Regions from separate parts of the Bradyrhizobium sp. Pha-3 genome, predicted to be linked through region 1. Evidence: riboswitches for the same ligand, from Rfam matches in the RefSeq annotation. Region 1 holds a riboswitch; the other holds the start of a gene.
What was found. A riboswitch is a leader RNA that binds a small molecule or an ion and turns the genes downstream of it on or off. The one in region 1 is predicted to bind ZMP and ZTP.
Positions count from the first base shown of each region.

Region 2: another riboswitch for ZMP and ZTP. It lies ahead of ACE10X_RS25425 (bifunctional 5,10-methylenetetrahydrofolate dehydrogenase/5,10-methenyltetrahydrofolate cyclohydrolase); the one in region 1 lies ahead of glyA (serine hydroxymethyltransferase).

Region 1 covers NZ_CP170151.1:4,962,351-4,969,795, reverse strand. The annotation lists gene ACE10X_RS23325 (HAD family phosphatase) at 1-425, opposite strand, end outside; gene ACE10X_RS23320 (hypothetical protein) at 1,073-1,228, opposite strand; gene glyA (serine hydroxymethyltransferase) at 1,337-2,608, opposite strand; ZMP/ZTP riboswitch at 2,645-2,730, opposite strand; gene ACE10X_RS23310 (response regulator transcription factor) at 2,815-3,477, opposite strand; gene ACE10X_RS23305 (sensor histidine kinase) at 3,474-4,889, opposite strand; gene ACE10X_RS23300 (DUF3280 domain-containing protein) at 5,116-6,051, shown strand; gene ACE10X_RS23295 (amino acid ABC transporter substrate-binding protein) at 6,189-7,100, shown strand; gene ACE10X_RS23290 (ABC transporter substrate-binding protein) at 7,361-7,445, shown strand, end outside.
Region 2 covers NZ_CP170151.1:5,377,109-5,384,553, reverse strand. The annotation lists gene ACE10X_RS25445 (VOC family protein) at 1-215, opposite strand, end outside; gene ACE10X_RS25440 (hypothetical protein) at 313-1,116, shown strand; gene ACE10X_RS25435 (hypothetical protein) at 1,331-1,858, shown strand; gene ACE10X_RS25430 (hypothetical protein) at 1,979-2,389, opposite strand; ZMP/ZTP riboswitch at 2,607-2,686, shown strand; gene ACE10X_RS25425 (bifunctional 5,10-methylenetetrahydrofolate dehydrogenase/5,10-methenyltetrahydrofolate cyclohydrolase) at 2,702-3,565, shown strand; gene ACE10X_RS25420 (MaoC/PaaZ C-terminal domain-containing protein) at 3,695-4,156, shown strand; gene ACE10X_RS25415 (zinc-ribbon domain containing protein) at 4,367-4,789, shown strand; gene ACE10X_RS25410 (hypothetical protein) at 5,013-5,306, shown strand; gene ACE10X_RS25405 (hypothetical protein) at 5,550-5,921, shown strand; gene ACE10X_RS25400 (hypothetical protein) at 6,104-6,874, shown strand; gene ACE10X_RS25395 (arabinose transporter) at 6,962-7,445, opposite strand, start outside.

The DNA of each region.
Region 1 (7,445 bases):
AGGAAGACGTTGCGGAAATGGCTGAGCAGCTCGGCATGGGTGACCGAGAAATGCGCGACATGGGCCGGATTGGTGTTGGAGAAGGCGTAGAGCGGCATCCGCTCGGCGGCCGCCGCGAGCAGCGGGGCGATGCCCGGCATCTCGCCGGTGAAGATCGCGTTCCAGCCTTCGAGGAACTGGGCGTCCGTGATGTTGATGCCGAGGGTCTGGCGCAGGCTTTCGAAGAACGCCGCGTCGTCGATCCGGCCGATCTCGTGATGCTTGAAACTGTCGTCGACGACAAAACGGGTGGCGAGCTCGGCGGGCGCGCAGCCGGCGTGCTGCGCCCAGTGCGCCATCACCTTGTCAAAGTTGATGTCGAGCACGACGCGGCCGATATCGAACAGCAGCACGTCGACGGCGTCGGGAGAGAATTGCGAGGTCATTGCATGAAACCGTGTACGAGAATTGCGGGCAGGCGGCAATGTCCTCGATTTCAGTGACCGGTGTGTGGATTGTACGTGGCGTTGCATTCATCGCGAGACTGTTCCCGCGCACACCACCGTCGTCCCGGCGAAGGCCGGGACCCATACACCGCGGCGGATCTTGTTGGATGCGACTCGGCGTTCCAGCGTTGCGTAACAATCTGTATTTGGGGTTATGGGTCCCGGCCTTCGCCGGGACGACGGTGAGGTTGTTTCGCGATTCAAGACGTCAAAAACCGCGGTGTCATCACCCGCATGCGCATGCGGGTGATCCAGTATTCCAGAGACGGCTGTGCTTGAGCCGAGAGGCCGCGGCGTACTGCATCGCCCGAATCTACCGGTGTCGTCCCTGCGAAAGCATACGCCGCAGCGGGTGTTGAGAACGGGACTCGTTGTCCCAGCGTCGTTCAACAATCAGCATTTGTGGTTATGGGTCCCTGCTCCCGTGCGCAATTGCGCACTAGGCAGGGACGACACCCAATATAAGGCGTCGTTTGTGGGTCGGGCAACTCAGTGGCACGCGCGCGAGCTTTCAGCGCATCAAGCGACTTGATGCTTGCCGGCGGCCGGATGCTTGCCGGCGGCTTGGTGCCCGCCGGGCGTAGCGCTCACATCCTGGACAGCGCCAGGCCGAGGTAACCGATCAGCGCGCCGGTGCTGAGAATGATGACGACGAGCGCCTGCTCCGAGCGTGCTTGCAAGGTTTTCCGGGTCACGGCGTTGGACGCTCCGTCTTCGAGATCATGCGGTCCAACGAACAGCATCGATTTCCGTTCCGGTCCTTTCCGGGGAACCTTCACGACGTGCCCATGCAGGCCGCATACCCGGCCGGGTGACGCGACGAACGCGGAGCAGGAATGCGGCTCGGCCGCCTATGAGGGCGGCGCGATCCCCGGAACGGGGAAAGCGCGGCACATTTCGACGCTGTTCGATCTCAGTCGTTTGACGACCGCTGCATCTCCCTTCGACCGGAGGGATTCCGCAATGAGTTCGGCGATGAGGCGCATTTCGGGCTCGCCCATGCCGCGCGTGGTCGCCGCCGGCGTCCCGAGGCGAATGCCGCTCGGCCTGAGCGGCGGACGCGGATCGTCGGGAATGATCTGCTTGTTTGCGGTGATCCCGACGGCGTCGAGGATGTTCTCGGCCGCGCCGCCGTCCAGGCCGACACTGGCCACCGTATCCACGACCATCATGTGATTGTCGGTTCCACCGGTGATCAACGTCATGCCGCGTTCCATCAACGCTTCGGCCAGGACCTTCGCGTTGCGCATGACCAGTCTTGAATAGGCCTGAAAATCGGACGTCGATGCCTTCTTCAGCGTGACCGCGGTTCCGGCCACAACGTTCATGTGCGGCCCGCCCTGCAAACCCGGGAACACCGACGCGTCGATCTTGCCGGCGAACTCCCGGCGACAAAGAACGATGCCGCCGCGCGGCCCGCGAAGCGTCTTGTGCGATGTCGTCGTCATCACCTCGAAACCCGCATCGAGCGGATTGCGCAAGGCGTTGCCGGCGATCAGGCCGCCGTAATGGCTGACGTCGGCCATCGTCAGTGCACCCACCTCATCTGCGATGCTCTTGAAGGACGCATAATCCAGATCGCGCGGATAGGAGCTGTAGCCGCAGAGCACCAGCTTCGGACGGACGTGCCGGGCCATGGCGCGGAGCTCATCGAAATCGATGGCGCCGCCGCTTGACGGCTGCGTCTTGTAGCGGGCGAAGTTGAAGAGCCGCCCCATGTGCGACACGGGCGCGCCATGGGTGAGATGGCCGCCGTGTGACAGGTCCATCGCCAATATCGTATCGCCGGGCTGCAGCAGGCCGAGATACACGGCCTGGTTCATTGGCGACCCGGACAGAGGCTGAACGTTGGCATGTTCGGCGCGGAACAGCGCGCAAGCTCGCTGTCGGGCAAGGTTCTCTATCTGGTCGGTAAATTCCTGGCCGCCGTAATAGCGGCGTCCCGGATAGCCCTCGGAATACTTGTTGGTGAACACCGATCCAAGCAGCTCGAGAACCTCGGGATAGGTGTAGTTCTCCGACGGAATCAGCTCGACGCCGTCTTGCTGGCGGCGCTCTTCGCCCTCGAGCGCAAGGGCAACTTCCGAATCGTTGAGGTGGAGTTCATTGCGGAATGACGGCATGGTCCGGGCTCCCTAAGACGCTGGATCATCAGCTGAACGGGTTGCCCAGGCGAACGGCGCTAGAACCCTTCGCGCTTCACCGTGGTCAATTCCACGTAAGCTCGCCAGTCGCGCGAGGGGCGAATGAGCCTGCAGCTCATCGCGAGCAGGAGGCTATCCAATCCCCGGCGCGCTCGCAAGGGTTGGTCGCTGCCGCTGACGCGGGCTCAGCGTTCGCCGAGATCGAGCTGCGTCAGGATGCCTTGCCGCAGCGCGAGGCGGACCAACTCGATATCGGTGCCGACGCCGAGCTTGTCCTTGATCAGGGAATGCAGGTTCGCGACCGTCTTGGGGCTGAGGTGCAGCGCCTCGGCGATCTCCTCGGTGGTGTTTTCCGCGAGCAGCATCCGCAGCACCTCGAATTCCCGCGCGGTCAGGAGGTCGGCAGCCTTGGTCTCGCCGGCAAGGTGGCTGAGCGCGAGCTCGTGGTCGATATCCGGGCTGATCGCGATCTTGCCCGACAGCGCATCCATCACGGCGTGCACCAGCGTCTCCGGCGGGCTGGTCTTGGTGACATAGCCGCTCGCGCCGGCGCGGATCGCCTGCACGGCAAAGGCCGCGTTCTGGTGCATGGTGAACACCAGGATTTTTGCGCGCCTGTCCCACTGCCGCAGGCGGCGGATGGCCTCGATGCCGCCGATGCCGGGCATCGACAGGTCCATGATGACGAGGTCGGGCCCGGTCTCCTTGTAGAGACGGTAGGCCTCGACGCCGTCGGAGGCTTCGGCGACGACGCAGAGGCCCGGCTGCTTCTGCAGCATCGCGCGGTAGCCCTCCCGGACGACGGCGTGGTCGTCGACCAGCATGATGGTTCGCGCCGCATGGCTCATGCCGCGCGCTCCACCGGTGCGGCCTCTCGGTTGGCCGCGACGGGAACGATGACGCGGAGCGAGGAGCCGCTCGGCTGTCCGGTCTCGAAGCTGAGCCGCCCACCCAGCGCGGCGACCCGTTCGCGCATGCCGAGCAGGCCGAGGCCTGACTTGAGCTGGGGATCGCCTTGCGGATCGCCGGGCTGACCGTCATCGTCGATCGCGAGCACGATCGCGCCGCCGCCGGGCGCCGCCTCGCGCATCTCAAGCCGCAGCATCACGCGCGTGGCGCCGGCATGCTTGGCGGCGTTGGTGAGCGCCTCCTGCACGATGCGGTAGAGATTGGCGCTGACGGAGGCGGCAAGGCGCTCGAACGATCCCGATATGGTGATCTCGAACCGTGGCTGTCCCCGGCTGCGGCCGTTCCAGCCGGCGACCAGGCCCTCCAGGCTGGCCGCAAGTCCGAGTTCGTCGACATCGGGCGGGCGGAGCCGGAAGAGGGCGCCGCGCAACGTCTCCATCATGTCGGACGCGGTCCGCGCGATGCCGTCGCATTCGGCGAGCAAAGGCGGGCAATCCGCCGCCGCGGTCTGGCGCGCCGAGGCGGCGAGCGCACGGATGGCGGCCAGCGACTGCCCGAACTCGTCATGCAGCTCGCGCGCGAGGTGCCGGCGCTCCTCGTCCTGCACCAGGATCAGTTTCTGCGTCAGCGCGTTGCGGTCGGAGAGCGCGGCGGCGAGGCGCTCGGCGAGCTGGTTGAAGACGTCGCCGATCGCCGACAGTTCGGCGAGATCGAACGCCGGCAGGCGCGCGGCGAGGTCGCCTGCGGCGATCCGCTCGAGCCCGTCGCGGATCTGCCGCGTCGGACGCAGCGCGCGCGCCAGCGCCGCATAGACCAAAGCGCAGAGCAGCGGCAGCGCGATCATGAACACCGCCATCAGCCGGCCGGCATCGTGCCAGGCCTCGGCGGTCGGCACCGCTGGATCGATCCAGGCCACCGCTTCGCCGATGGCGTTGCCGCGCGAAACCACCTGCCGCACCGCCTCGCGGCCGGGATCGAACAGGCGGCGATAGAGCGCTGCGAAGGCCAGCGGCGGCGCGGCCGTGTCAGTCTGCGCGCCGCCGCAGAAGCGTTGGCTGATCTCGCCGCTATTGCTGCGAAAGGCGATGCAGAGTCCCGGCGTCATGACCGTAGCGGCAACGCTGTCGAGATCGGGAAAGTCGGAACGCGCATTATTCAGCCACTGGATCTTGCTCTGCTGCAGCTCCAGCGTCTTGGCGGCGACATCGGCAACCGCCGCGATCCGCCCGCGCACCGAGCGGTCGGCCTCGATCAGGAAATAGCCGGAGATGACGGCAAAGCACAGCGTCGAGACGATCGCCACGCGCAACGTCAGCCGCAGTTTCAGATCGCTTCCGGACCAATTCCACATTGGCGTATCCTCAAGGTCGCAGACGAGCCTCAGTGCGCGATCGCGGGCAGGGCCGTCAGGCACATTAAACGGCAGAACGGAGGCGCCGAGAAGCGCCGCTATCGGCGCGGACCATCGTCGTGAAATTTTCCCGGCACCGGGCGGGAGGCGCTCCGCTGCGGCGCGGAGGCCCGCCGGCCTAGGCTGCGACCGACCCGCCCGCACCAGCAGCTGAAAGGCCCCAATCATGCGTCAGCCCCGTCTCGTCCTGCTCTCTGTTGCCTTGATCGGCCTGCTGGCCGGAATCTGTCCTCTGCGCGCCGAGACCGGCGCCGCGACGGTGTTCCCGGTTGGCGTCAGCATCGACGATTTCGGCTATGTTGATACGTCGGGCGAGGTAAACGACCAGACCGCTGCGCACCAGAGGCGGCTGGATGCGTTGATGCGGACGCTGCGCGCCGATGTCGCCGCGGAGCCGCACTATCGCCTGGTGCCATCGACGGCGCCTGCGGGCGAGGCCCGGATCAAGGTTATCGGCGGCGTGCAGAAGATGAGCACGCTGATCCAGTGGGCCAAGGTGGCGGTCATCGACGTCAGCGCAAGCCAGGTGCTCTACGAGAAGCTCTACACGTTTCGTGGCGACACTGACGAGGCATGGGACCACGCGGCGATGTTCGTGTCGCGCGAGGTGCGCCGCGCCCTTGCGGCCGCACTGCCGCCGGCGCAGACCGCCGCTGCGGCGCCGATCGGGCTTGCGGTGTTCGAATTCGAGCTTGAGGATACCTCGGCGGCAACCGCGTCCGGCCTTGCCGGCTCCGATGCAGCCTATCTCGCCGATGTCACGAAGGGCGTGCGTGACCGCATTGCGCAGTCGGGCCGCTACCGCCTGGTCGATACCGGCGGCGCGACCGCGGAGCCCGTCAAGGCACATGCGCTGCGCGACTGCGACGGCTGCGAGGCCGCGATCGCGCAACAGCTCGGTGCCGATCAGTCGCTGATCGGCGTGATCAGGCGGGTCAGCCGGACCGAATACACGATCGGCTTCCAGCTGCGCGACGCCCGCAGCGGCGCGGTCGTCTCACGCGGCGACAGCGGCCTGCGGATGGGCGCCGATTATTCCTGGACCCGTGGCGCGGTCCGCCTGGTCGGCGACCGCCTGCTCGAGGGCGGGGCGCAGCGCTAGGGATGCGTCGCGGCCGCGGCTGCAACCTTGGCAGGCGGACCATAGCAAAGTGCGATAGCTGCTAGACACACCGTCATCTGGCTACGGGCTCACGCGTGCGCTATCACCGCCGTCTGATCACCGCACAGGAGCCGCCGATGCGTTTGCCCGCCATCCTCTTCGCTCTCATGTTCGCCGCGGGCCCCGCGGCCGCCGAGGAGCTGTCGGGCACGCTGCAGAAGATCAAGGAAACGAAGAAGGTCACGCTCGGCTTTCAGGAGGCTTCCGTTCCCTTCAGCTATCTCGACGACAATCAGCGGCCGATCGGCTTTGCGCTCGACATCTGCCTGAAGATCGTCGATGCCGCGAAGAAGGAGCTCGGCGTATCCGACATCGCCGTCGACTACCTCCCGGTGACCTCGTCGAACCGCATTCCGCTGATGGTCAATGGTACGATCGATTTGCATTGCTCGGCGACCACCAACAGCGCGGACCGCCAGAAGCAGGTGACCTTCACCAACACGCACTTCCTCAGCGCGACACGATTTGCCGCCAAGAAATCCGCAGGCATCAACACGATCGACGATCTCAAGGGGAAGTCGGTCACCGCTGTTGCGGGCTCGGTGAACCTCACGCAGCTCATCAAGGTCAACACCGAACGCAAGCTCGGCATCAACGTTCTGCCGGCCAAGGATCAGGCCGAGGCGTTTTTGATGCTGGAGACCGATCGCGCCCAGGCCTACGCGCTCGACGACGTCCAGCTTGCCGTTGCGATCGCGCGATCGAAGCAGCCTTCGCTCTACATGATCAGCGAGGAGGCCTTCTCGAAGGCAGAGCCGTTCGGAATCATGCTGCGCAGGGAGGACACCCCGTTCAAGACGCTCGCCGACCGCGCCACGGCGGAGCTCTACAAGAGCCCCGAGATCGAGGTCATGTACAGGAAGTGGCTGGAAGCGCCGACCCCGCCGAAAGGTATCAATTACAACGTGCCGATGTCGCCGGCGCTGCGCCACGCGTTCGCCAATCCGAGCTCGAGCTTCGATCCCGATGTGTACGAGGTCGGCAAGTAGCAGAAAGTAGCCCGCATGAGCAAAGCGACATGCGGGTAAGGTCCAGCTTGAATCGATGGCGGGACCCCGGATATCGCGCTCGCTCATCCGGGCTACAATTGGCCGACAGGGCGGCGGAAAACAGATCGCCGCGTCCAGCCATCAATCCATGGAACGGCTTTTCGCGCGCATGGCGAAAAACGAAATAGCGTCTCATATACATCGGGCGGTTTTCTCTTAAGCTCGCAGCAGTTGTGACTGTTGTTCAGGAGCTCAAGCCGGTGACTACGCCATTTTCGCTCTCGCGACGTTCTGCGCTCGGCGTGCTTGCCGGAAGTCTGATCACCGGCGGTGCGCGCGCGGAAA
Region 2 (7,445 bases), 410 kb from region 1:
AAATGATCGAGCCCCTGATAGGGCGTCACCGGCGCGGCGTTGACGCCGTCGCCCTGGGCCACCTCCGCAATGAACACCTTGGCGCCGCCGAGCTGGACGTCGATGCGGCCGGGGCCGCGGATGATCTCGCCGCCGAGAATGTCGCGCAGCCAGGTCGCGGTGGCCTCGGGATCGGGACTGCGCAGGTGGACGTGGTCCCAGGTGACGACAGGCATTGCGATCTCCTTGTTGTTCTCGCGCCGCTTCGGCGCGCGGCACTCGCTCTCAGGCGACGCGAACTTAGCGAGCGCCCGGCCGTGAGGCCATCCCTCCGTGCTGCGGGCCGCAAGATTGTCGTCCCGGAATGAAACCATTGCGGCCGTCGGCGATTGTCCTCGCGTGGCCGCTCGACCTGCGGCCGCCCCGGAAGCCGCGCGGTGCGGCTTCCTTCTCTGTGTGGGGGCGGCCCGATCAGGTCGCCAGGGTGAGGGCACGACGATGCGGATCGGCTTGGCGTCGTTTCGGAGGTTGGCCGCCGGACGTCTCGGTGAGGGCGGCTTCTACGCCAGCCTGCTGCTGCCGCTGATTGCGCTCGCCGGGATCGCCGCCTGGTTCATGCTCCCCGAGCCGAGCGACGCCGGAGACCAGGATGTCTGGCCGGTGTCGTCCAGCATCGTCCGCACCGCGCAGAACGCCTCGATCGGCGCGCAACCCGCCCAAATCACAAATCAGGCCGCGAGGGATGCGCTGGCCGCACCGGCGGACGAGCCGACCACCGTCGGCGTGGCCACTGCCCCACAGGCGGCAGAGGAGGCCAGGCCGTCCGGGCCTGGCGCTGAAAGGTCGCCGCTGGACAAGCTGCGGATCGCCTCGCAATCGTGGCGGCGCGGCGGCTTGGGTTCAAAGGCGCTTGTCACCCTGACGCTGCGCAATGCCAATGATTTTGCCGTCAAGGATATCGAGATCGCCTGCGCCTTCATCCGCCGGGACGGTCGGCCGCTGACCGAGCGCAAGCGGCTGATCTCCGACACCATCGCCATGAAAAGCCGCAAGACCTACTCGCAGATGTTGGTCGGGTTCGTCAATGTGAACGCAAACAAGGCGAAATGCTCGGTCGTGACGGCGAGCCGCCTTTAATTCCCGGCATCTCGAAAAAGTGACCGCGAATTGACTTGTCGGGTGAACCGTAACGGCCGGACAGGAACTAACTAATAAACCAGCCGTTAGTGAACGACCCGGGAGCGCGGACCGCGTCCGGGTGATCATGCGCAGACGATGAAATCGCCCGCGCGATGACTGATGTCGTCTCGCCGAGATGAACCGCGCCCGCTGCGCGGGGGGAGCTACCAAAATGCCTGTGGCGCGTTATTTCCTGTTCGTTGGTGGAGTGCTGCTCGCGCTGCTCTTCGTCGTCAATGCCATCGTGCCGCAGGAGGCCGTGGTCGCCGGCCAGAACCAGGGCCTGTCGTCGCCGGGTGTCGACAAGACCATGGTGCGCATCAAGTCGATCCAGAAATTGCCCGAGCGGGTGGTCTACGACACCAATTTGCCGACCATTGTTCCGGCGCAGGTCAACGCGGTTGCCGCGGCCGTCCCGTCGGCTACGGGTGACGCGTCGGCGCAAGCCCGTGTCCGCAATACGTTCGCCCAGTTCATTCCGCCGGAGAAGGCTGATGCGCAGAAGGTCGCGGCCGAGGCAAAGCCGGCCGAGCAGCCGGCGCAGGCCCAGCCTCAGGCGCCGAAGAAGCGCAAGGTCGCGCGCTACCATGCCCATCCCCAGCAGCCGATGCGGCTGGCACAGCCCGGCATGTATCAGCCCTACCGCGTCGCGCAGCAGCAGCCGCGCATGGGCTTCTTCGGCGGCTTCGGCACCTGGTAACAAGGGGCCGCCGCAGCCGGCAATCGGTCCGCCGCCGCAAACACTTGCGGCGGCATTTTCATGTACGCGATCAGGCGGGTGGCCGGATCCGGGACGGCGTCCGAGCGCTGCTCGCTACCTTTAGCGCGGCAGGCGCGGAATCTTGTCCGCGAAGCCGTTGTAGCAGGTCAGCCGCTCGTCCTCTTCCTTCACGAAGCGGCAATCGTTGACGCCCTTGGCCGGGGTGGCCTTCGGCTTCGGCTGCGGCTTGAAGATCTCGTCGTAGCAGATCAGCCGTTCCTTGGTGGCGTCGTCGATGTCCTGACAGGCTTGAAGCTTCTGGGCGACCGATTGCGGCTTGCCGGGCGCGGCAGGCTTCTCGCCCTTCTTGGCGGCCGACTTCTTGCCGACCTGGACCAGCGGCTTGTCGCCGACCATCGGCTGCGAGGTCGCCGCCGCCGGCTTGTCTGCGTCGGCGGGGGCCGGCGTGGTTCCTTGGGCAAGCGCGGCAGCCGGGCAGAAGAGCGCCAGCGCGAGGATGATATGTCTCATGTCGAAAATGTCCGAAATGGCGTGATGACCGGAAGGATGGCGCCGGGGATCGGAAAAGCCCGGCAAGCGCCGAGACTTAACGCAAGTCTTGCCCGAATCCTACCCCCAGAGGTGACCCGCCCGGCACCGATCCACCGGCAAAAGTGAGGGCAATTCGTCGCCGTTCGACCCGCGGGTGAGCGTGAATTGCCTTTGCCCGGCGGGGCGGCTATGACGAGGCTATCTGCGCGACTGGCGCTTGGATGGACCACCATCGGGGAGCGCAGAGACTGAACGCCGCGCGCCTGGGCACCGCTTCGAAACGGAGGTGCCATGACGGCGAACATTCTCGATGGGCATGCACATGCCCAAATTGTCATCGACAAGATTGCTGGCGAACTCGACCGGCTGCCCCGCGCACCGGGGCTTGCGGTCGTGCTGGTCGGCTGTGATCCGGCGAGCCAGATCTATGTGCAGAGCAAGGTCAGGATGGCCGAACGGCTCGGCCTGCGCGGCGAGGTCGCACGCCTGCCGGATGATGCCAGCGAGGCCGATCTGCTTGCCAGAGTAGAGGCGCTCAATGCGCGCGACGATATCGACGGCATCCTCGTGCAGCTGCCGTTGCCGGCGCATATCGACGCCTTGCGCGTGATGGCGGCGGTCGATCCCGCCAAGGACGTTGACGGCCTGCACGCCCTGAACGCCGGCCGGCTGTTTCACGGCGACGATGCGCTGGTGCCGTGCACGCCGCTCGGCTGTCTCCGGCTGATCAAATCGACCCTGCCAGGCCTCACCGGCGCCCATGCCGTGGTGATCGGCAGTTCCAACATCGTCGGCAAGCCGATGGCCGCGCTGCTGCTGCAGGAGCACGCGACCGTGACGCAGACCCATATCCACACCCGCGGCATCAGCACGATCTGCCGCGAGGCCGACATCCTGGTGAGCGCGGTGGGCAAGGCCGGCCTCGTGCGCGGCAACTGGATCAAGCCGCAGGCCATCGTCATCGACATCGGCACCACGCGCGTCGAGAAGCCGGACGGCGGCTATGCGGTGTGCGGCGACGTCTCGTTCGAGGAGGCGGTGCAGGTCGCCGGCGCGATTACGCCGGTGCCGCGGGGCGGCGGCCCGATGACGATCGCCTGCCTGATGGAAAACACGGTGAAGGCCGCAAAGGCGAGGGCGGCCCGGCTGCAATAGCGCGGGATGCCTGCGGCGATACGCGCGCGGCGGGTGTCGCTCGCGTATCGCGCGCGAAGTTCATGACGTCCGGGGTAATGGAAAGCCCGCATCGTTGGTCTATCGTCGCGCGACAGATGGAGGCGCGCGATGCTGTATGCGGAAGATCTCACCGAGGGCCAGACGTTCAAGCTTGGCAGCTACACCATCGGGGAGGCCGAGATCCTGGAGTTCGCCGGGAAATATGATCCGGTGCCGATCCATACCGATCCCGTCGCGGCTGCGGCAGGCCCGTTCGGCGGCCTGATCGCAAGCGGCTTCAACACCATTGCGATCTATCAGCGGCTCGTCGTGGAGGCGATCTGGACCAAGGTGGCGGGGATCGTCGGGCGGAGCTTCGAGATTCGCCTGCCGAGCCCGGTTCGGCCCGGCGCCACGCTCACCGGTCAATCCCGGATCCAGAAGATCACCATCAGGCCAGAGCGGCGCGACGCCGTCGTGATCCTCAAGACGGAGCTGGTCAACGACGAGCAGCGCCCCGTTCTTGTCCTCCTGCTCGACGCGCTGATCCACATGCGGCCGGCGGAGCAGGGGCGGGCGCAACTCGGCTGAGGGCATCCCGAAGTCATCCGCCTCGGACGGCGGCCAACGCCACTATGTGTTTTCCGCACGCGATCTTGTCGTGGCGCAATGTTACGGCAAATATGACAGGCTGGCGGCAGAACAGCAGCGTATCAATGACGTCATCATCGACGAGTCGTGCTGCCCGGTGTTGACTTCGTCGATGCGCCGAAGGCATTCGACCCAGACGGATGTGCCGACGTGAAACGCAGCAAGCAGACGCACGGAGAGATCGAAGCCAGGCGGCGCAAGGCGGAGGAATGGCGCCGCCTGCAGACGCAACGCGCCGCTGAACGGCAACGGCTTCGCGACTACAAGATTGCCCTGGCGCGCGACGAGGTTGCCGTGGATACGACGCGGCTCGCGCCATCGAACAGCTATTCGACTCCCGATTTCGTGCTGCGCGGAACCTATCGACCGGAGCCCTTCGTCTGCAAGGACTGCGGCGTTGCCGAGGTCTGGACGCCGTTGCAGCAGAAATGGTGGTACGAGACCGCCAAGGGCGATGTATTTACCGCGGCGGTGCGCTGCCGGGCCTGCCGCACCAGAGAGCGCGCGCGCAAATCCGCCGCACGCCGCGTGCATCTGGAAGGGCTCGCAAGGAAGAAGCCTCCCGTCTCGTAGCGACGGGCGTGACTTCAGAGCCGCACTTCACATCTGATCCGCGGGGAACCAGTGCGCAGGCGGTCAATGCGTCGCGCGTGCGGAACGTTTCGTTGCCTGATTGGTTCGAGACCTTGAAGCCCCCGATGCGGGGTGCGGGCGGGGAGGAACCAGCCAAGGAAACTTGTCAAGGAAACCTGTCAAGGAAGCCATCGCGGCCGGAACCAACGAGAAGGAGCAGCGGATGAAACTCAATTCCACGCAAGTCAAGCAGACCATGACGCAACTGAATGCCCAGGTGCTTCCGGACGATCACCCGGCCGTGGCGCAACTGAACAGCGTGTTCGGTGAGCACACATTCTTCGTCGACACCAGCGGGCTCAAGGTGCTCGAACCGGCCCAGACCTCCGACATGCCGGGGCAGACCGGCGAGGTCGTCAGTCTCGCCGAGTGGAGCGATCCGGAGCTGACGTCGCTTCGGCCGCACGAGCCCGAGCCGACCGGCGTGCTCATCGCGCTTGAACCCAGCAAGCACTGAAGCGTTCCAGCGCGAAGTGGATACCGGTTCGCGCAAGCAAAACGCCACCAAGCAAGGGGATTGAGAGCATGATCCGATTCAATCGGATCATGCTCTTTGTGCTGCTCGCGCGGCACCCGCGATCGGCCGTCCTGATGGCGACAGCCCCGACGTCGCATCAAGAGGTGCCGAAAGTCACATGGCAAATCAGCGCCGCCTGCGTATGCATCGGTTTGAGATGGGTATCCAGGCGGTGAGGGGCAGATGGGGATCGTGCGGCGCTGGAGCCCTGACGAGGACGAGAAGCTCAGGGAACTCGCCAGGGCCGGCAAGAACGCTCTCGAGATCAGCAACGAATTGACCCGCAGCGCTTCGGCCGTGCGCCGGCGCGCCGAGGTCCTGTCGGTCCTGATCATGGCAAAGGCGTTTCGCGCGCGCCCCTCGCATGTCGCCACCCATCTCGAGCGGGTCGCGATCGACGCGATCCGCAACCGCCGTCCGTTTCCCGCGGGCGTCGGCCCGAGCACCATTGCCGGAATGATCGAGAAGGGCTGGATTGTCCCGGAGATGGGACGCCGATACAACGTGACCGATGCCGGCGTGGAGGCGGTGCGGCGGAAGATTCCGAGCGGCTGAGAGCGGAGCAGGCTGCGCATTCGAAGCACTGTGCCGAAGCGGCTCGGCCGGCGCCGTGCGAACGGGCGGCTATTCGACACCGAACGCAAGATCTTGCGCCCGAGACGGCTGCCTGGTCCGTTCAATGATTGGAGGCGCGACGACCAGCGGTCTCCCGCCCGCCCTTCGATCTGATTGCCCCGATGCTCAACGCCCAGCAAGCCCAAGCCGACCGATCCCAGCGTTTCGCCGACCTTGCGCCTTTCGTCCGCGAGGCGATCGGTACCATCGGGGCATTGACCTCGGCCCAGCGTACCGACGTGGATTTCCTCGAACGCGAATTCATCCCTGCGCTGGGGCTCAATGACGAATTGCTTCATGAGCAGCCGCCGGAGCTGGCGCCGAACTTCGGCAAGGGCCTCCACCTCTGGCAATACCCGAACCAGCTCGCGCCGTACCTCGCCTGGCTCGCGCGAAATGCGTCCGGCGTCTCCTCGTACATGGAGATCGGCTGCCGCTGGGGCGGCATGTTCATCCTGGTGACGGAGTGGCTCAGGAACAGCGGCGCCAACCTGAAGACCGTGATTGCACTCGATCCGATCGCGCCGACGCCCTTTATCTCGGCCTATTTCGATCTGCTGCAGCAGCAGGCCGCGATCGAGCCGATCTACATGCAGGATTTTTCAACCTCGCCGCTGGTCGGTGCGCATGTCGACCGGCTGAAGCCGGACTTCGTCTTTATCGACGGCGATCACAGCCTGCGCGGTGCGCTACAGGATCATCTGCTGCTGCGTTCGCACGCCCGCGTCATCGTGCATCATGACATCCATTCCCAGGCCTGTCCCGATACCACGCTGATCTGGAAGGCGCTGAAGCAGTTCGAGGCGCCGAGCTTCGATACGTTCGAATTCACCAGCCAGTATCCGTCGGTCAATGGCTCATTCCTCGGCTTGGGCGCCATGAAACGGCGCTGACGCCGACAGGCGGCATGACACTTTGCAAGCGCATGTTCAAGCAACGAGCCGGGGCGCGACGACGATCCAGGCCAATCTCATCACGTTCTAGCGCGTCGCGCGCTCGCTGCCGACGAGGCGCGCGGCAATTGCCGCCGTGCAAAGCGTGACGCCGCCGCTGACGATGAATACCGTGCTCAAGCCGTCCCGATCGGCGATCCAGCCCAGCAGCGGACTTCCGATCGCCATGGCGACATCGAGAAACGCCGTGTAGAGGCCCATTGCCAGCCCCCGATGTTCGGGTGAGGTGCCCCGAACGGCCTCGACACCCAGCCCCGGAAAGACGAGAGAATAGCCCAGGCCGGCAAGCGCGGCGCCGACGGATGCGTTCGCGCCGTCTCGCGCGAGCCCCATGACGATCAGCCCGGCTGATTGCACCAGCACGAACCAGAGGGCGATCCTGGCACCGCCGAATTTGTCCGGCAGATGACCGCACACAACGCGCACGCTGATCAGCGCGACGCCGAAGGCCGTAAAGCCCAGCCAGATGGGTTGCCAGTGCCTGACGGCGTAGAGGAGGGAGCTGAAGGCG